Regions from separate parts of the Bacillus sp. AP8 genome, predicted to be linked through region 2. Evidence: riboswitches for the same ligand, from Rfam matches in the RefSeq annotation. Region 2 holds a riboswitch; each other region holds the start of a gene.
The links. A riboswitch is a leader RNA that binds a small molecule or an ion and turns the genes downstream of it on or off. The one in region 2 is predicted to bind thiamine pyrophosphate.
Positions count from the first base shown of each region.

Region 1: another riboswitch for thiamine pyrophosphate. It lies ahead of thiM (hydroxyethylthiazole kinase); the one in region 2 lies ahead of thiT (energy-coupled thiamine transporter ThiT).
Region 3: another riboswitch for thiamine pyrophosphate. It lies ahead of BN349_RS19565 (thiamine phosphate synthase); the one in region 2 lies ahead of thiT (energy-coupled thiamine transporter ThiT).

Region 1 is NZ_CAPG01000036.1:131,036-138,000, reverse strand. It holds gene BN349_RS09890 (MBL fold metallo-hydrolase) at 52-1,014, shown strand; TPP riboswitch at 1,082-1,192, shown strand; TPP riboswitch at 1,490-1,600, shown strand; gene thiM (hydroxyethylthiazole kinase) at 1,679-2,503, shown strand; gene thiE (thiamine phosphate synthase) at 2,490-3,131, shown strand; gene BN349_RS09875 (HAD family hydrolase) at 3,128-3,772, shown strand; gene thiD (bifunctional hydroxymethylpyrimidine kinase/phosphomethylpyrimidine kinase) at 3,769-4,569, shown strand; gene BN349_RS09865 (SDR family NAD(P)-dependent oxidoreductase) at 4,708-5,499, shown strand; gene BN349_RS09860 (hypothetical protein) at 5,527-6,036, shown strand; gene BN349_RS09855 (sigma-70 family RNA polymerase sigma factor) at 6,211-6,777, shown strand; gene BN349_RS09850 (DUF4179 domain-containing protein) at 6,725-6,965, shown strand, end outside.
Region 2 is NZ_CAPG01000003.1:116,212-123,176, forward strand. It holds gene BN349_RS00700 (YitT family protein) at 1-606, shown strand, start outside; gene BN349_RS00705 (ATP-binding protein) at 835-1,971, opposite strand; TPP riboswitch at 2,317-2,417, shown strand; gene thiT (energy-coupled thiamine transporter ThiT) at 2,528-3,106, shown strand; gene BN349_RS00720 (hypothetical protein) at 3,398-3,688, opposite strand; gene BN349_RS00725 (hypothetical protein) at 3,950-4,234, opposite strand; gene BN349_RS00735 (ABC transporter ATP-binding protein) at 4,732-6,483, shown strand; gene BN349_RS00740 (ABC transporter ATP-binding protein) at 6,483-6,965, shown strand, end outside.
Region 3 is NZ_CAPG01000082.1:9,421-16,385, forward strand. It holds gene BN349_RS19545 (hypothetical protein) at 1-37, shown strand, start outside; gene BN349_RS19550 (ThiF family adenylyltransferase) at 181-1,197, opposite strand; gene BN349_RS19555 (thiazole synthase) at 1,194-1,961, opposite strand; gene thiS (sulfur carrier protein ThiS) at 1,966-2,169, opposite strand; gene BN349_RS19565 (thiamine phosphate synthase) at 2,351-2,953, opposite strand; TPP riboswitch at 3,042-3,152, opposite strand; gene BN349_RS19570 (FtsX-like permease family protein) at 3,562-3,804, opposite strand; gene BN349_RS19575 (DUF2325 domain-containing protein) at 4,015-4,302, shown strand; gene BN349_RS19580 (alpha/beta hydrolase) at 4,329-5,114, shown strand; gene BN349_RS19585 (basic amino acid ABC transporter substrate-binding protein) at 5,634-6,455, shown strand; gene chrA (chromate efflux transporter) at 6,632-6,965, shown strand, end outside.

The DNA of each region.
Region 1 (6,965 bases), on a different contig from region 2:
TATAAAATGAATGATTGTTCATAAATTTCAAAATAAATTAGGTGAATAACAATGACGTTATGGAAAAATGATATCGCTAAAATAACTATTCCAACCCCGTTCCCTGTTGGTGATGTTAATGCATTTGTAATAAAAGGAGACGCGCTTACACTAGTGGATGCTGGTCCTAAAACCGAAGAAACTCATCAAGCCATTCAAGCTGGATTGAAGGATTTGCGTCTTGATATGAAGGATATTGACCAAATCATTATTACACATCATCATCCAGATCATGTTGGGGGAGTGGATTTCTTTGAGGAAGGTACTCCTATTTTGGGACATGAGAATAATAAATTTTGGCTAAACCCAGATGAAGCAATTTTTCATTATTATGAAGGTTTTTATCTCGATTTAGCAAAAGAATTAGGCATCCCATCTGAGTTTCATAAATATGTAGGCACAATGAAAAGTGGTTTAAAATATAGCTGCAATAGAAGTTTGGATATCTCAATTAAAGAAGGTGACACGGTACCTGGTTTGAATGATTGGGTTGTATATGAAACACCAGGTCATGCGGAAAGTCATATATCATTATATAGAGAAAGTGACGGTGCGTTTATTGGAGGAGATTTACTATTACAAAAGGTATCTCCAAATCCATTAATAGAGCCTCCTATGAAAGAAGGAGACGATCGTCCCAAATCACAATTATTATTAAATCATTCTTTGAATAGATTATTAGAAATGCCAATCCAAACAGTATTTGCAGGGCACGGTGATGAAATTCATCAGCCTAATGATCTAATACATAAGCGCTTGGCTGCTCAACATGAAAGGGCAATGAAGGTGAGAGAGTTATTGAAACAAGAACCGGCTACTGTTTTACAAATCTGTATGAAGCTATTTCCAGGTATATACCAAAAGCAAATTGGGTTAACATTGTCAGAAACATTAGCTCAATTTGATTATTTACTTGATTTAGATGAAATTAGAGGAGAAGAAACAAAGAATGGAATTGTATATTCTGTTAAGTGAAAGTTTTGCAAAAATTAATTACCACAAATGATGTTAGTATGATAGAATGATGTCAAGTTTAATAGAGCAACATTGATAGGGGAGCTTGCACGAGCAGGCTGAGAGTAAGCAAAATGTAGCTTTGACCCTTTAACCTGATTTGGATAATGCCAACGTAGGGAATTTTTATATTAGTATCTAAAAGATGCGATATACCCTATTGGTATATCGTTTTTTGTTTTTGCTGTTTTCTATAAAGTATAGTTTTACCAGTATTAAAGATCGATTCGAGCGTAAGGAATGAGTCTCTTTTGGAAGCAGTGGGGTAGGAGAGGACCAGCTGTGTTATGGATAAGGGAGGATGCTCGCCGATGCTTCGTGTAAAGCGAGTTTTCTAGAGTGAAAATCTATTCCACCTATACTCACCACTTGTTGGGTAAAAGGTGGTAATCGAGACTTGTCGATGGGGAGTATCGAGTAACAAAGCTTAGAAGTAAATAAATTTTTGGGGGGCTTGCACAAGCAGGCTGAGAGTAAGTGAAATGTAACTTTGACCCTTTAACCTGATTTGGGTAATGCCAACGTAGGGAATTGTATTTGGTTATTCTTATGCGATATACCCATTTGGTGTATCGCATTTTCTTTTTTAGAAAATAAAAATTTTTATCGAATGGAGGAGACTAGAATGTTTGAATCAATCCTGGAAAAAGTGAGAGAAACAACCCCTTTAGTACATAATATTACCAACTATGTAACAGTAAATGATGTAGCTAATGTAATATTGGCCTGTGGTGGTTCTCCAATTATGGCGGATGATGTAGCTGAGGTAGAGGATATTACCAGCATTTGTAATAGCTTGGTAATTAATGTTGGTACATTAAATGAAAGAACGGTTCAATCTATGATTTTAGCAGGAAAAAAAGCAAATGAACTTGGGCATCCAGTTATTCTTGATCCTGTAGGAGCAGGGGCATCAAAGCTTCGAACTGCGACTGTATTTAAATTGTTGGAAGAAGTACGCTTTTCTGTTATTCGCGGTAATATTTCTGAAATGAAAACAGTATTTGAAGGAAGCGGTACAACAATGGGAGTCGATGCATCTGCAACAGATAAAGTAACAACTGAAACACTCGAGGAAGCCATTTTATTTGCTCAACAATTGAGTGAGAAAACAGGAGCAGTGATTGCTATCACTGGTGAAATTGATTTAATAGCAACCAACTCGAAGACGAATATAGTCCATAATGGTCATCCTATGATGTCAAAAATTACAGGAAGTGGATGTATGCTTACAGCCATTATTGGTGCATATTGTGGAGCGAATCCCGATCGTTTATTAGAAAGTACCACAGCGGCTGTTTGTGCCATTGGATTAAGTGGTGAGCTTGCCTATCACAAAATGCTTCAATCTGATGGGGGAACGTCCACATTTAGAATGCATTTAATTGACTATATGAGTAAGATGAATTCTACAAAGTTGAGTGAGGGGATAAAAATTGAAAGTAGATAAATCTTCATTGCTACTTTATGCTGTTACAGATCGACATTGGGTGAAGGAAAGCTCTTTAGTACAACAAGTTGAAGCAGCTCTTAAGGGAGGCATTACCTTTTTGCAACTACGTGAAAAAAATCTGTCCAATGAAGCTTTTTTAGAAGAAGCTTTACAAATTAAGCAGTTAACGGATAAATATGACATTCCTTTTGTTATCAATGATAATGTTGATGTTGCACTTGCTTGTGATGCGGATGGTGTTCATATAGGTCAAGACGATTTACCTGTAAATATAGTTAGAGAAAAAATAGGACCTAATAAAATTTTAGGTGTATCTGCTCATACAGTTGAAGAAGCAAAAAGAGCTGAGGATAATGGAGCAGATTATTTAGGAGTAGGTGCTGTTTTTAACACGGCAACCAAGCTTGATGCCAACACTGTATCCTTTCAAACATTAAAAGATATTTGTGAAAGAGCTACGATCCCTATAGTAGCAATAGGTGGTATTAATGAAGAAAATATGACGAAGTTAGGTGGAACTGGTATTGATGGTGTTGCTGTTGTTTCAGCTATTTTTGGAGCAGATGAAATAGATAAAGCTAGTCAACACTTGTTAGCTTTGTCAAAGCGAATGGTGAATGAATGAAAAAATATGCCATATTTGATCTTGATGGAACTTTAATAGATTCTATGAATGTATGGGACATGGCTGTATGTACCTTTTTGCGAAATAAAGGAATTATTATGCCAAATGAATTAATAACGGTATTAAATAAAAAAAGCTTTGAGCAAGGTGCAAACTACTTAATTCAACAGTTCACTTTAGATTTGACAACAGAAGAAGTAATGGCTGAAATTCATGATTTCATAATTCATCAATATATGAATGAAGTCCAGTTAAAACCTTTCGTCCTCGAATTTTTAGAGAATGTAGAAAATCAAAACATAAAGATGTGTATTGTTACTGCATCGGAAAAGAAATTGGCAGAATTAGTTCTAAAAAGATTAAAGGTTCTGGATTATTTTGATTTTATTCTTACATGCGGAGAAGTTGGTTATGGAAAAGATACACCCGATATTTTTTATTTAGCTGCTCAAAAATGGGAGGCTAATATCTCTGAAATTATGGTCTTTGAAGATTCGCTTCATGCTATCCAAACAACAAAAGCAGCGGGTTTCTATACCATAGCTGTTTACGATCGTTCAGCAGATAAGGATAACAAAATGATTCAACAATTAAGCGATAAATATATCAGTAGCTTTGAAGAATGGAGGGATGCAGAATGAAGAAGGTATTAAGTATAGCCGGATCAGATTGTAGTGGAGGAGCAGGAATTCAAGCAGATATAAAAACTATAACAGCTCATAACATGTACGCCATGAGTGCGATTACGGCTTTAACTGCACAGAATACGACTGGTGTATATGCTGTTCAAGAAGCAACACCTGAATTTGTAGGTCAACAATTAGATTGTATTATGAAAGATATTTTTCCTGATAGTGTGAAGATCGGCATGGTTTCCTCTCCAGACATTATTCAAGTGATCGTTGATAAATTAATCGATTATCGTCCCAATCATATTGTTGTCGATCCCGTTATGATTTCTACTAGTGGTAGCAAACTATTAAATGAAGATGCCATGGACATGCTTATTACGAAATTAATACCATTAGCTAGCTTAATTACACCAAATATACCTGAGGCTGAATGTCTAAGTGGTATGGTTATACATAATAAAGAAGATATGCAAAAAGTAGCTCTTAACATTGCAGAGAATTATAAGGGGCATATCTTAATCAAAGGTGGTCATCTAGAGGAAACGGCAGATGACTTACTATACAGTGATGGCCAATTTACTTGGTTTCCTAGCGTGAAAATTGATAATTCGAATACGCATGGTACAGGTTGCACACTATCTTCTGCCATCGCTTGCCACTTAGCAGATGGTTGTGATATGAAAACAAGTATTCAAAAAGCAAAGCAATATATAACAGGTGCCCTTTTAGATCAACTCAATTTAGGTGCAGGAAATGGCCCATTAAATCATTGTTATACGCTTGCAATGAATAATGAATTAAGTTAACAATATTAACCGCTTTCTAATTTGAGAGCGGTTTTTTCAAATATATAAAAAATTACAAATATGAATAAATCAAATATGATAAAATAGATGAATAAGCTATACTGAGGAATAATGGAAAATTAGCTTTGAGGTGAAGTTGTGCAAAAACTAGTCAATAAAAATATAATCATTACAGGTGCATCAAGTGGATTAGGAAAAGAAATTGCTTTTCAATCCGCAGCTGCTGGTGCTAATGTATTTCTATTAGCGAGAAGCATTGAGCGTCTTCAAAAAATAAAGAAGCAAATAGAAGAAGCATATCAAGTGAAAGTGTACTGCTATCAATTGGATGTTTCTAATGGTAGTCAAATAGAAGAAGTATTCACAAATATAGAGAGACAGATTGGAACAGTTGATGTATTAGTAAATAATGCTGGATTCGGTCTGTTTGAAGAAGTTATTAATCTTAATCTTGATGAGGCAAAGAGAATGTTAGATGTAAATGTCTATGGATTAATAGCTTGTACTAAAATGGTCGTTCCTTCAATGGTAAGAAAAAAAGCGGGTCACATTATTAATATTGCCTCGCAGGCTGGTAAAGTTGCCACACCAAAATCGAGTGTCTATGCGGCAACTAAACATGCTGTATTAGGATTTACGAATAGTTTGCGCTTAGAAATGTCTGAGCATAATGTATTTGTAACAAGCGTAAATCCTGGACCAATTGCAACACAATTTTTTGATATAGCCGATACGTCAGGAACATATGTGAAAAATGTTCAGAAATATATGTTGAAGCCAGAACATCTAGCTAAAGAGATTATCTCTTGTATGTTGCATAATAAGAGAGAAATTAATCGTCCAAGATGGATGAATGTTGGGGCTGTTTTTTATTCTGTTTTTCCTCGTACTTTTGAAGGTGTTGGTAAGAAATTTTTCTTTAAAAAATAGATTGCCAGATCTTAATGAGGTGAAGAAATGAGAGTGTTACTAGCTGTTTGTATGATAATAAGCATTTTGTTAGGAGGATGTGACCAAGAAAGCGTTCATCCAGGGAAAGTTGGATTTATTACACAATTTGAAAGTAACGATAAAGTGCTAATTGGTGATGTCTTATATCATATTACGCGTGACACGAAAATTCGTACTTCTGATGGAGATAAATTACATAAAAAAGATTTAAAAATAGGTATGAAAATACAGCCTTTTTTTGAAGGTGGACTAGCGGAAACCTATCCAGGAAGAGCGAATGCAAAGCTCTTGAGAATATTAACGGACGAAAACAGTAAGCAGGAAGCTGTTATGATGATTAATGTCATAGACCAACTTCGTCGCAACGAGGATGAACACTTTCTTATTACAAACATTAAACATGTAGAAGAAGAAAATAAATATATTATGGATGTCAAACGTCGTTCAAATGTTGACATGGGGTTTACTATTACAGTAGATGAAGACACATATAAAATTCAATTTATGGAAGTATAGATGAGGGACTGTATCAAAGTGTTTTTTTAGCTCTTTGATACAGTCCCTTTGCCTATCCATGTTAAGTAAATATAGGGAATAGGGTCTTTTTTTATATTTAGAAATTTTTCTGAAACTTTTTCGTGGAATGAAGGTCTAATATATAGTAATGAAGGTTTGTAGGGGGAGTTTTACTTGGAGGAGGAGCAACTTACTATACGAGCAATCAATGGTGATGACATTGCATTTTTACAGCTAATGAATCTTCATAAATTGCCACTTTATAAGACAGCATTAGCTTATTTGAAAAATGAAGAAGAAGCATTAGAAGCCATTCAAGAAGTTACATGTCGTGCGTATGTGAATATAAGTAAGGTTAGAGAAGCGAGCTTTGTTAAAACATGGTTGATTCGGATTATGATTAATTACTGTAATGATAGATTGAGGAGCAAAAGCAAAATTGTTCAACAAGAAGAATTGCTGCATGTTCAAGTTTTTAAGGATTCATACGAGCAATTGGAAATTTTAGATGCAATGAATAGTCTAGATGAACGAGCAAAAGAAATCATAATCCTAAAATATTTTCACGATTTGAAGATTAAAGATATCGCAGCTGTTCTTAATCGTCCAGAAGGTACGATTAAATCATGGTTAAATCGTGCTTTAGCCAGTTTACGGCAACAACTTGAGGATAAGGAGGTGGAGACAAATGCTAGAGAAAGAAGAAAGCCAACTGAACCAGGCGAAAGAAGTCTTAGATAAGATTGAAATACCTATCGACAAATTAGATGCCTCAATATTAAATGGTCTACAAAAAGGAAAGCAATTGAAAAAGAAGAAAAAGCAAAAGAAAACATGGATGATTAGTATTATTTCGGCCGCATTGTTATTTATAGGCTTTACTTCTCTTTTATCTGTCTCACCTGCTTTTGCAGATGCTATAGCTAAAA
Region 2 (6,965 bases):
ATGTATGGGATTATTGTATTATCTTCTGCAACGGTCTTGTTACATGATATTCCTCGTTTTACTGATGATGTTTTACTAGCAGCGATATTTGGAGGAATTATTATTGGTGTTGGTATAGGTATAGTAATGCGTAATGGTGGATCATTAGATGGTACGGAGATATTGGCAATAGTTTTTAATAAAAAGCTACCATTTTCCGTTGGGGAAATGATTATGTTTGTGAATATTTTTATTCTTGGCAGTGCAGGATTTGTATATGGTTGGAATCGAGCTATGTATTCACTAATTGCTTATTTTGTAGCTTCCAAAACAATTGATATCGTACTTCAAGGATTAGACGAATCGAAATCTGCTTGGATTATCAGTGAAAAATATTTAGATATTGGTGAAGCTCTATTAGCTCGTCTTGGCCGTGGAGTTACTTACTTAACGGGTGAAGGAGCATATACTGGTGAAGAGAAGAAGGTAATTTTTTGCGTTATAACTCGTTTAGAAGAGTCTAAACTAAAATCGATTGTCGAAGAAATCGATCCTGAAGCGTTTCTTGCAGTGGGTAATGTTGCGGAAGTTAGAGGTGGAAGATTTAAAAAGAAATCTGTTCACTAAAAAAAGACAGCTTCGATGCTTTATCTAGCTTGTTTTTAAAATATATTATGTTTTTATGTGTATTAAGCTGATTTAACATGTTTTTGCTTATTATGAAAAATTTAGATAAATGATACAAAGTAAGAGGGTATTCACCCAAATCATGCCTTTTGGGATACCCTCTCTCGTTTTGTTCTTTAGTTATGTATTATGAAAAATTCCGATTATATATTTACATATATGGTTATGTTATTCAGTTAACAAAGTTGCCGGCACTGTGATTGGAAGTGAAATCGTAAAGGCCGTGATTTTTGCTGTTGAAATACATGATAGCGCTCCTCGATGCTTTTCAATGATTTCTTTACACACAAAAAGACCTAATCCAGTGCCATTCTTCTTTGTTGTCGTAAATGGTTTGAAAATATCCTTCAATAAATCATCTTTTATTTGAGGACCGTTGTTTGATATAGTTAGTTCAATAAAATTCCTGTCTTTTTTAGAGGTTGATACAACGATTGTAGGATTTTTAACATGTGCGATTACATCTAACGCATTTAATATGATGTTCAATAATACTTGACGAATTTCGTCTAGATAGCCAAGTATAAAAATGTCCTCTTCTAAAAAGGTGTCCACCTTAACATTCGTATCGACAATACTTGGGTAGAGAAAAGTAATCACTTCTTCAATTAACTGATTTAAAGAAAAAATAACTGGGTTTATATCAATTTGTTCTTTTCTCGATAAAAGTAAGAATTGGGAAATCCTTGAGTTTAGCTGCTCTAGTTCATTAGCTATGATATCCAAATATTTCAAATCAGAATTTTCGGCTTTTAGAAGTTGGATAAATCCTTTAATCGATGTTAGAGGGTTTCGAAATTCATGGACGAAGCTAGATGTGATTTGACCCAACATAGTTAATCTTTCTCGATGGGTCTCAGATATCTTCTCATTCTCTTTATCTTTTAGTTCATTTGTTAATTCGATAAAAATGGTAATGGTATTATATAAGAACAAATCCAGTAAATAATTAACTTTTTCCTTTGCCATGGATTTATTATCAATGCTTTCATCACATTGACTAATAAGTGCAAATAAATTTAACCTTATGATAGAAATATCTTCTAGAAATTCTTTTAGTTCTTCTCCATCTTCAAATCTTCCATTGGCAACTTTTTTAGAAAGCGCTTTAATCTTTAAAGAGTGATCGACATTGGGATGCTCTAAAATGTTTTTGTACAATTGAAATAATAAGTGAAGATGTTTGAACACTTTGTTTTTTCTATGATGATTGTGGCTTCTGTTAATTTTTTGCTTCCATGAAACTAGAATTTCTTCTTCCCGCATGTTTAACAAATGAATAATAGGATTTCTTTCCTTGCTCATATTAGCAGTGTCCACCTCCATTATTTAAAATGAAATAACGGCAAAATGTTTAAATTTTCTAAATATAGCATATGTAAGGTTGTTATAGGGAAAAAATGTTTTGTTAAAAGATTGACATAAGTTTAGTTATTTTACTAATACATCATCATTTATTAATTCTACACATTTATGTTTTTTCCTTTTTTTAGTAGGGTTATATTCTTTTTATTCTGTTTTTTTTTATTTATTTTTCTATATTATAGTAGAAGTTAGTATATAGTATAGGTTTCTGACATGACTATTTATATCAAAAGGTAGTTGAAAAATTGTGGAATTAGATGTACATTATTATTACTGAAAAGAATAAATTACCACAAGGGGAGCTAATGGCTGAGAGTGAACGTTGGAGTTCTGACCCTATGAACCTGTTAGTTAATGCTAGCGTAGGGATGTGATTATGGATAAAGCAATGTGGGATCCATTTACACCCTCATTGTTTTTTTACGTTTTACAAAGTAAAAACATGAGGAACATATAACTCTCAATCTTTAACTCCTCAATGGAAGAGGAGGAAAAAATGAATAAGAAAACATTATTTTTAGTGGAAATTGCTGTTTTTGCAGCGCTAGCCTTGTTATTGGATATGGTCTCTAATTTTGTATTTTCAAGAATTTGGCCGCAAGGTGGTTCCGTTTCAATCGCAATGGTTCCTGTATTTTTAATGGCATTTCGATGGGGATTAAAAGGTGGATTATTGACAGGCTTTTTATTAGGACTGCTACAGGTTGCGTTAGGAATGACTTATATTATCCATCCACTTCAAGGCTTTATTGATTATTTCTTAGCATTTACGGTTGTAGGATTAGCGGGAATTTTTGCAAAAGGAGTTACGGAAGGATTTGCAAATGGCCACAGAGGAAAAGCTATTACGAATATTATTTTGGGAGTTTTTGTTGGAAGCTTTTTAAGATTTTTATGTCATTTTGCAACTGGAATTATCTATTTCTCATCAAGTGATTTAAAAGGTTTCTCGATTGCAACTTTCTCGGCTGTATATAATGGAACGTATATGCTACCAAGTTTTATATTATGCTCTGTTGTAGTAGTCACTTTATATACGACTGCATCTCGCGTTCTAGTAAAAAAAATGGCATAAGCTTCATTTTCGAATGATATCATGTAAGTTTGATTCATTCTAAGATATTCAATTATATCGATGACCAATAAATATAGATGTTAAAATGTCCAATGATAAAACTAAGTACGCCTCAGTTTGTACTATATACCTATGTATATTCTTAAAAAGGGTTAATCTGATGTCAATACGATTCAATCGTTTTTGACATAGATTGCCCTTTTTCCGTTATTCATTTTTTGTAAGAATGATGGCTCTTTTTATTTTTAAATCGTAATAATATAAATCAAATTGGTCCTTACCATCTTTTTCCTAGCTATTTTCAACGATGTAGTACACTTTTGAATTGTCTTGCAAAAAAGCAGGGTTAAATGCCCTTTTTTTATGCTCTGTTAGTTGTAGTTCTTCTTGTTTATCTCTATCAAATAAAAATATATCATAGTAAAAGGTACCTTTCGTTTCGGGATTAGATAATGAATCAAATGCAACTAGTCTTTCATCTGAAGATATTGTAAAGTCAGAGATATCTCTTTCTGGTTGCGAAAAACTTTCAAGATTAGCGGGATTATCATATGGAATTTTAACAAATGCCCCTGGTGACATTATATATAGGTTTGTTTGATTTTTCGATTTTATTTTAGCTCCAGCACTTTAGCTCCTCTAGGTCATAAGCCAATCCGTATAGAAGGAGGAAGAGTAAACTGTCTATACTCGATTATGCTATTCGAGGCTGACCAAGGTACTGGAACTTATTCCTAGAATAGCCAGTTTACGATAAACCCAATGACAACTATTGCTCCAATAAGCGTTAAAATGGTTCGTATCACAAAGATCTCCCCTTGTCCGATTTATTTTTCGTAAGAATTAATTTGAAATAGCTGCTTGATTTTTTAATAGTGGCTTTAGAGTCTGTTTAAATTCTTGTGCTTTTTCACCTTCGAAAATCATTTTTATGGGTGATTTCAAGTCAATAAGAAGCATATATGTGATGAATTTGGAGAATTTTGATAAAGAGATTGAGATTAAGTTATTATGCTGAATAAGAAAAACATTACCTTCCCATTGTTTCACTTTTTTATAAAGAGCGATCATTGTTTCAACAGATAGATGCCTTTTTAAAGTTAAATTAGTAGATAATATAGATTGCATATATAAAACTCCTTTTTGAATAGTTGTGTATGTCTTAAAAGTTTAATACCCAGCATGATTAGTTTGAAACTTATAGATAGTGCAAATGGTATTATTGAACTATTGATGAGTGATTTTTCCTAGCAATGCTTGAAGTGGATAGTTTCCGGTGTTTATTTGTTTTTTTCTTGTTAAATGAAAGCTATTGACATTCATTTACAATGAGGTTATATTGGTAAAAAATGTATTCACGATACCACGAAAAGGAAATGGAGGGCTGATGAAAATGAAAAGAATTTTTATTTTTATTAAACATATAACAATTGAAGAATTGCAGCCCGCTCAAGTAATGTAATCTATTCCTTTATACATGGAGAAATTGTGCGCGTGCTGCTTATATAAATCGGTATGCGCTTTTATATGTTACATCCATTAAAGCTTTCGTATACTATTGCGAAAGCTTTTTGTGGTCTTTAACGAACAAATTATTTAGCAGATTAAGAGATGGAGGATGAGGGATGTTTGATGTCTATATAAAGCTTGGTTGGTTTTTTAAAGAGCAATGGAAACGATATTCAATAGCTATTGGATTATTAGCATTAGTAAATGTTTTAGTTATGATTCCAGCAAAATTAGTAGGTTGGACTATTGATGGTATACATCAACAAACGTTGACTGCGGAAACTGTAACGAAATATATCGTTTTTCTTATAATATTGTCTTTCGGGATTTATATTATCGGTTACATTTGGCAACGGAATCTCTATGGCGGTGCCTATATTCTTGAACGAAAAATGAGACATAATTTCATGAAAAAATTAATAAACATGACACCCACATTCTACGAGAAAAATCGAACAGGGGATTTAATGGCGAAGGCAACTAATGATTTAAAGGCCATTTCCATAACTGCTGGTTTTGGTATTCTTTCATTTACAGATTCCATTTTATATACAGCAGCGATTTTATGTACGATGGGCTTCACCATTTCATGGAAGCTAACGCTCTTTTCAATTATACCCCTTCCTATTATGGCGATGTTGATGCAGATTTATGGGAAGAAATTGCACACGCATTTTACATCCGCTCAGAAATCATTTGGAAAATTAAATGATTCCGTTTTAGAATCTGTAGCAGGCGTTAGGGTCATAAGGGCATATGTTCAAGAAAAACAAAGTGAAAAAAGCTTTAATAAAATGACAGAGGATGTATTTGAAAAAAATGTGAAAGTAGCAGTAGTAGATTCATTGTTTGATCCTACTATTAATGTACTTGTTGGGATTTCCTATTTAATTGGCTTAGGCTATGGAGCAAAGATGGTTTTTGAGCAATCCATTACACTCGGTGATTTAGTATCCTTCAATGTGTATTTAGGAATGTTGATTTGGCCAATGTTTGCAATAGGAGAATTAATTAATGTTATGCAAAGAGGAAATGCCTCATTAGACCGTGTACAAGAAACGTTAAATTATCAAGAAGATGTCCGAAATGCAGAAAATACAGTTGATCAATTAGCTATACCTGAGGAGATTATTTTTGAAAAATTCAATTTTCAGTATCCAACATCGGTAATCCAAAATTTAACAAACGTTAATATAGAGCTTAAAAAAGGTCAAACACTTGGTATTGTCGGTAAAACTGGAAGTGGAAAGACAACATTCATAAGGCAGTTGCTTAGAGAATATCCGCTTGGTAAAGGAAAAATCCTTGTTTCAGAGCATTCTCTTAATGAGGTAAAACTTGAAGATGTAAGAGGATGGTTAGGTTATGTACCACAAGATCCATTTTTGTTTTCAAGAAGTATCAAGGAAAATATTTTATTCGGTAAGCTAGATGCAACAGAAACGGAACTTCAGCAGGCTATTTATTTAGCTGATTTTAAAAAGGATTTAGAGATGCTACCAGAAGGACTAGAAACATTAGTTGGTGAGAAAGGAGTCGCCCTATCTGGAGGCCAAAAACAAAGGATTTCCATTGCTCGGGCTTTAATAAAAAATCCTGAATTATTACTTTTAGATGATTCGTTATCAGCTGTCGATGCGAAAACGGAGAAAACGATAATTGAACATATTCGAAAAGAGAGATCAGGGAAAACAACATTAATTGTTACACATAGAATGTCGGCTATTCAGCACGCCGATACGATTATTGTATTAGAAGACGGATTGATAAGTGAGAAAGGGACTCATGAGCAGTTAATTAAACAAGGTGGCTGGTATAAAGAACAGTATGAAAGACAACAAATTGAAGAAGGTGGGGAGGGAGAGTAGTGAGCACGGGAAAACGATTATTTATCTATGCATTAAATTTTAAAAAAATGATTATTCTCGCCTTGGTATTATTAACACTTTCAGTAGCAGCTGAATTGGCAGGGCCTTTTGTTGCTAAGAATATCATTGATCATCATATACTAGGTATTCAATCACATTGGTATGAAACGAAAAAAGGGAAAGATAGTGTTAAGTTTCAAGGAAATTGGTATAAAAGAGAGGATTATTTTTCTGCTAATGAAGAAAAAGGAGAAAAAGCTACAATCCTTCAAGATGGTGTAAGCTTTATTTTTACAAAGGAGCCTATATCACTAGATGCAAAAATAAAACTTGAAGGAAATAGATTGACAGCAGATGGGCAAACGTATAAGGTCACGATTTTATCACCAAATGAAGTCATGAATTTTTATAAGCCAGAGATTCCAAGAATTATTCGTCTGATTACTCTATATTTTGGCTTATTAGTAGTTGCAGCATTTTTC
Region 3 (6,965 bases), on a different contig from region 2:
TATTTTATTTGAAGATGGAGAGTTCTTTTTTAATTAATGGGTGTGAGGGTATCTGTTATATTTTTTGAATTTTAGGATAAGTAAAGTTGTAATGATAGCGATGAATCTCTAAAAGCTTGTAGCCATAATTACTTAAGTAATAGGATACAGTTTTTAGAGATTCATGTATGGATATTCTCATTATGTATTATATTGCATGATTTTATTGTAGAGAGCTCTAGCTTCATCAGGATTGTTTGTTCCATGAATAATCGCCCTGCCATCTTTAAAAAGTACAATTCGATTTCTATCGATTGAGCAAGAAAGTAAATACGAATTCATAACACAATCGGATATGATATTTTGTACCCGTTCATATACACTTTGAATGGATATATGACGTTCAGCAGCTGGTCGAATTTGCACGGCATCTCGTCCGCAAAGAATATCTGTTTTTGTTGAATAATTCATGGAAAGGAATGGATATGTTCTATCATCACCACAGCTTAAACAGTTTTTCTTTTTTAAACTGTTGATATTGATTGCTGAGTTTTCTCCTTTCCAAATGTCAAAAGATCTTAATATAGGGTCAAAAAATGTATTCGTTATTACTTGTAAACCTTGTGTTACTTGATATGAAGCAACAAGTTGAACAATAGGACTGATGACACCGACTGTATCACAGGTCATTTGCTGATTTGTCACATGATCAATAAGGCAGTGTAGGCATGGAGTTTTATCAGGTATAACCGTAAATTGTAAACCATAGCTGCTGACACATGCTCCAAAAACAAAGGGTTTGTTATGTTTAACGGCAGCATCATTTACAATTAATCTGGTTTCGAAGTTATCTGTTGCATCGATGATGAGATCTACACCAGCTATTATGCGTTCAATATTTAATGTGTTAACATCCATAATCCACGATACTATATCAATTTCGCTATTTATACTTTGCAATCGTTCCTTAGCAGCTATCACTTTTGGAAGCTTATTAACTGCATCTCTTTCTGTATATAATTGCTGTCTTTGCAAATTACTCCATTCTACATAATCACGGTCGACAATGGTTATTTTACCTGCACCAGCTCTTGTTAACATTTCGGCACTTGCTGAACCAAGTGCTCCAGCTCCTATAATTAAAACATGTGCTTCTTGTATTTGCTTTTGACCAATCCTACCTATAAATCGTTCTTGCTTAGCGTAACGATTTATCAAGATGTCACCATTCCTGTTATAGGGCTACTTGCTTCCCCATAGTTTTTCTCTGGTATTCTTCCTGCTTCGAAACCTAATTGTCCTGCCTCGATTGCTAGTTTCATAGCGATAGCCATTTTTATAGGGTCTTTCGCATTCGCGACAGCTGTATTCAATAAGACCCCATCGGCTCCTAATTCCATAGCGAATGCAGCATCTTTAGGTGAACCGATACCAGCATCAACAATGACTGGAACAGAAGATTGTTCAATGATGAATTGTAAATTTAATGGATTCATTAGACCTTTACCCGAACCTATTGGGGAGGCACCAGGCATAATAGCATGTACTCCAAGTTGTTCAAGTCGCTTCGCTAAGACAACATCATCCGATGTATAGGGAAGAACTATAAAACCTTCTTCTAGTAGCATTTCTGATGCTTTTAACGTTTCTATAGGATCAGGTAAAAGGGAGCGATCACAGCCGATTACTTCTACTTTTATCATATCGCATAAACCAGAAGCTTTAGCTAATTTAGCTATTCTTACTGCTTCTTCAGCGGTCTTTGCTCCGGCAGTGTTAGGCAATAATTTGTATTTAGTCAAATCTAAGTGTTCCAAAAAATTGGGCTGACTTTCTTCAAAGATTTTCATTCTTCGCACGGCGAATGTTAAAATTTCAGCACCAGATACGGCAACTGCTTCTTTTTGAATTTCAAATGATGGATATTTACCTGTGCCAAGTAAAAGTCTTGATTGAAATGAATGATGGGCTATTTTTAACATATAATCATCCTCCTCCTACAAAATGAACAATTTCTACAGTATCACGTTCGTTAAGCGTGACAGAATCATAGGCTTCTTTGGTTACAATTTCTTTATTTAACTCTACAATGACAATTCGATTTTCTAGTTGATAATGCTGTAATAGATGTTGGACTGAGAGTACTTCTTGAGGTAATTCTGCTATTTTTCCATTTAGAGTGATATACATCATTTCACCTCCTTTTATCAGAGAAAGTTTCTTGAAAAGCTTCTAGCAAATCTTTTATCGGATAAGTTGCTGTAGAATGATGCGGATTATATAATGCTTGACTGAAAAATAGAATTCTTTCAGACTGTTAATGTATAAGGGACTTTATGCTAATTACAAAAATTCCAAAATTCATTATCTCTTATATGTTGTCTTTACACTTTTTATAATAAAGACTAGTGGAATCTGTTGGACTTGATGCTGAAAAAATTCCTGACATGACAGCTATTCCGTTCGCTCGAATACGCTGTAATTGATGTATGCGTTCTGGTGTAATACCACCAATAGCAAAAACGGGAATGGATAGATTCTCTTTTATTTGACGAAGAGTTTCTAATCCATTAGGAGTTTTCCCTTGTTTGCTCTTTGTTTCAAAGCAATGACCATATAAAACATAGTCAGCACCATCTGCTTCAGCTTCTGTGGCTTCTTTGAAAGTATGAACAGATTGCCCTACAGTGAAATGAGGACATTTTTGCTTTACTTTTTTGACTGGTAGTCCATATGAAGGTAAATGAATATTTGGAATATCCATTAGTAAGGAAACATCTAATCTATTATTCATGACGATTTTTTCTTTTGGGAGGTTTCCCATTATTAAAAGCTCTAATAACTTAAGAAGTTGCTTAGTCGTTTTGGATTTTTCTCGAATGTGTATAAAGTCAATTCGATCTTTTATTTGTAAAATGATTGATGATAGTTCATGTACAGAATGCTTGTCATCGGTTATGGCAATTAATTTCATAATGCTTGCTCCTATTCATTTCATAATAAAAAACCACTTCCAAATAAGTAGGAAAGTGGTTGTGCGAATTAGTCCTTAAATAAGTCCAAAAAAGCCTTAAGCACTTCCCTACGCAGGTACGAACCTGTTCAGGTTTTGAGGGTTTGCAAGTAAACTACTTTATTCTCAGCCCTTATCAAGGGATCCCCTAGTGTAAATATATGGTTGTTTCGAGTTATTAATTAAAATAGCATGTATTTGGAAGATGTGCAAGTAGATTTTGGAAATTAAATGGTATTTATTGAGTATTAGGCTATAGTTAGAAATGCGAGTTTCTGCATAGAAGTTTATAAGATGAATAAATAAAAGCTTTAGAAGTAGAGTAATCCTTGTATCTAAAGCTTTAAATAGATTATTCAGTAATCAAATTGTGAGCTGAAATATGCTTAATTCGTCCAGTGACCAACATAGATACAATTTAAGCCAATACTATAATACCAATACTATAATACCAATACATAAGGCAATCATGAACGGAATATTGACTGAGAAGACTGAATTAAATATGCCCATTTCAGAGAATAGGATGGAAGGAATGGAATTAGAAAATAGAGTACCAAAAACTCCTCCTATAAAACTCCCACGATGACAACAGGTAAAAAGCTCAAGGTGATTTGTGTTATGAGTTGGAAAGTAGTGTAACCAAGCGCTTTTAAAATACCCAATTCTCTTTTGTGTTTAATAATCATTGTTTTAATGATAAGGTATAAGATTAAGCTAACAGCAAGTACGGTCATAATGACAACAAGTATCATTACATAAGAAATTGATTTTATTGTAGAGCCCATTTGACTTTGAAAAGCGGCTTCCATATCATCCTAATAATCGACATATCCGAAGCTTCAATGTGCGATTATAAATGAAGCACATATATATATATATGGATTCTAAAAATTTTTTATTTTAATTCATACTTGATTTATATGAATTATATGATTAATATGGAATTATAACATGATATCTTACTTTGAATAGGCAACTAGAAAATATCTAACAGTCTTTGAAAAGGAGAACTCATAATCATGCAATCTTTATTAGTTGTAGGTGGAGATTATTTAGGTAAAATAACTGAAAATTTGTGCAATGAAGGTTTTACAGAAATCATTCATATAAATGGAAGAAAAACTCAGATGGTTCGAAAGGAAATACCTTCTAATATTGATTTAATTTTAGTTTTAACAGACTATATCAACCATAATTTATCAACCAATATTAAAAAAAGAGCGAATGAACAGTCTATTCCTATTTTTTATTCAAAACGGTCTTGGAGCGCTATTCATAATGAATTACAGAAAATCAAGAGGAGCTAAATTTAAATGGTAAGGGGATGAGCGATATGAGAGAAAACTTTGATGTAATAAAGGGAGCAGAGCCATTTTTTCATCCGGGTAATGAGATAGGTGTTCTCATTTCACATGGCTTCATGGGTACTCCACAAAGTGTACAATATGTGGGAGAAAGCTTGGCGCAATATGGCTATACAGTACTTGCCCCTAGATTAAAGGGACATGGTACACATTATTTAGATTTAGAAAAATGTACTCATGAAGATTGGTTCAACGAGCTAGAAAAGGGCTATTTTCAATTGAAGCAAACATGTGAAAATATTTATATTTTGGGGCAATCAATGGGAGGAGCTCTAGCGTTATGTCTAGCAAGTAAACACAAAGATATTAGTGGAATTATAGTTATTAATGCTGCTTTATCTGTACCTACCTATGATTATTTGAGAGAAAGAACCAGTCCTAGATATATAATTGAAGGGGAACCTGATATTAAGGCAGCAAATGTTTACGAAATAACCTATTCAAAAGTACCCATAAAAGCGGTTCATGAACTACAAAAAATAATGGATATATCAAAAAAAGTAATACCAACGGTGCATTGTCCAGTTTTAGGAATAAAATCTGCAATAGATCATGTTGCGCCACCTGAAAATACTGATTTTATTCTTCAAAATATCAGTTCTTTACAGAAGAAATTAAAAATATTACAGAACTCTTATCATGTGGCTTCCATGGACCATGATAAACTGAAAATAGTAGAATATAGTCAACAATTTATTGAAGAACTAGAAGGAAAAGCAAGCAAAAGAAGTAATCGATGGATGGAAAGTGTTTGAGATAGAAATATAAGTATAAACATATAAAAAGGAACCTCTAGAAAAGGGATATTTTATTACTTTTCAGAGGTTCCTTTTTATATGATCTGCATTTTTATGGATACGATTTATGTGAGTGCTCTGACTTTCTAAAAAAGCTGATTTTTCATGCTTTGTTTTATTTTCCTTTTTGGTTAATAGAAGGAGTGGTTTGGAAATAACTTAAAATGTAAGAGGGTGTCCATCACTTGTTACTCATTGGACAGCCTCTTTTTTGTTTTTTTTTCATTATGTTTAAAAAATATTTAATGCTGAAGTTACGACAGTTTTGATTCGTTTATTTGAAAGAGTTGAATATATGGTATAAGGAGGGGAGCTTTATTTTCAATCATCCTATTAATTATGATATGCCTCTGTAGTATATGATTTTCTAAATTTTATAAAAATAATATTTATACAAAATATTGAATAAAAATGAACGAGCGTATATAATATATAAAAATCAGAAAATAAAAACTTCTAGTTGAGGGAGATAAGTCTATGAAAAAGTTGACGATTAGTTTTATGCTATTATGTGCTTTTTTAGTTGTATTAAGCGGCTGTGGTAAGTCGGAAGAAAGCGGTAGTAAGAGTGGTAGTGAAAGTAAAGATAAAACATTACGTATTGTAACAAATGCCGAATATGCTCCTATGGAATATAGAGACAAAGATGAAATTAAAGGTTTTGATGTTGATTTAATTAAAGCAGTTGCGAAGGAAGCTGGATATAAAGTAACAATCGATCATGTTGGTTGGGATCCAATGATGGTTGAAGTAAAAGATAAACGAGCAGATTTAGCTATTGGTGCTATTACGATTAATGAAGAACGTAAACAGTCTTATGAATTTACGGTACCATACTTCCTAGCATCTCAAAAAATCCTTGTACCAAAAGGTAGTCCAATTAAAAGTGCTGCTGATTTGAAAGGGAAATATGTAGCAGTGCAAGGTGGTACAACAGGTATGATCGTATCTGAAAAACTATTAGGTAAAAATAGCAAGTATGTTAAAAAATTTGAGAATAATAATTTAGCAATAATGGAACTTAATAAGGGTGGAGCAGATGCTGTAGTAGCTGATAATGCTGTAGTTGAGGAATATGCTAAAAATAACCCTAAAGATAAACTAGTTGTAATTGAAGATAAAGGAACTTTTGAGTCAGAATTTTATGGATTTATGTTCCCTAAAGGTGAAACTAAACTTAAAGATGAATTCGATAAAGCTTTAAATACTTTGTTTGACAATGGTGAGTATGCAAAAATTTATCAGGATTGGTTTGGAAATGAGCCAGACGTTGCATTCTTAAAAGAACAACAAAAATAATTTCTAAAAAACACCGGATCTTATGGCGATTCGGTGTTTTTAGTATGGAAATTTTTTTATGAATTCGGTTTATTAAGATTTTGTAAAAAATCGAGTGATTTTCCTTTTGTATGTATAGACTCATATATAATAAGAAAAATTGTGTTTTTTAACACGTAAAGATTATAAGGAGGAAAATGAAAGTTAGAAACTATTTAGAAATTTTTCTTGTATCATTGAAACTTGGACTTACTTCTTTTGGAGGGCCGATTGCTCACTTAGGCTATTTTCAAAATGAATATGTGAAGAAGAAAAAGTGGCTTGATCAAGATACATACATGCAGATAATTGGTTTGTGTCAATTTTTACCTGGACCTGCTAGCAGTCAAGTTGGTATGGCAATTGGAATGATTAGAGGAGGTATTTACGGAGGAGTTCTTTCTTTTTTAGGGTTTACACTTCCATCTGTACTTGTTTTGGTATTTTTTGCTTATTTATTTGGTATATATCAATTTTCTGGTATGGGATGGA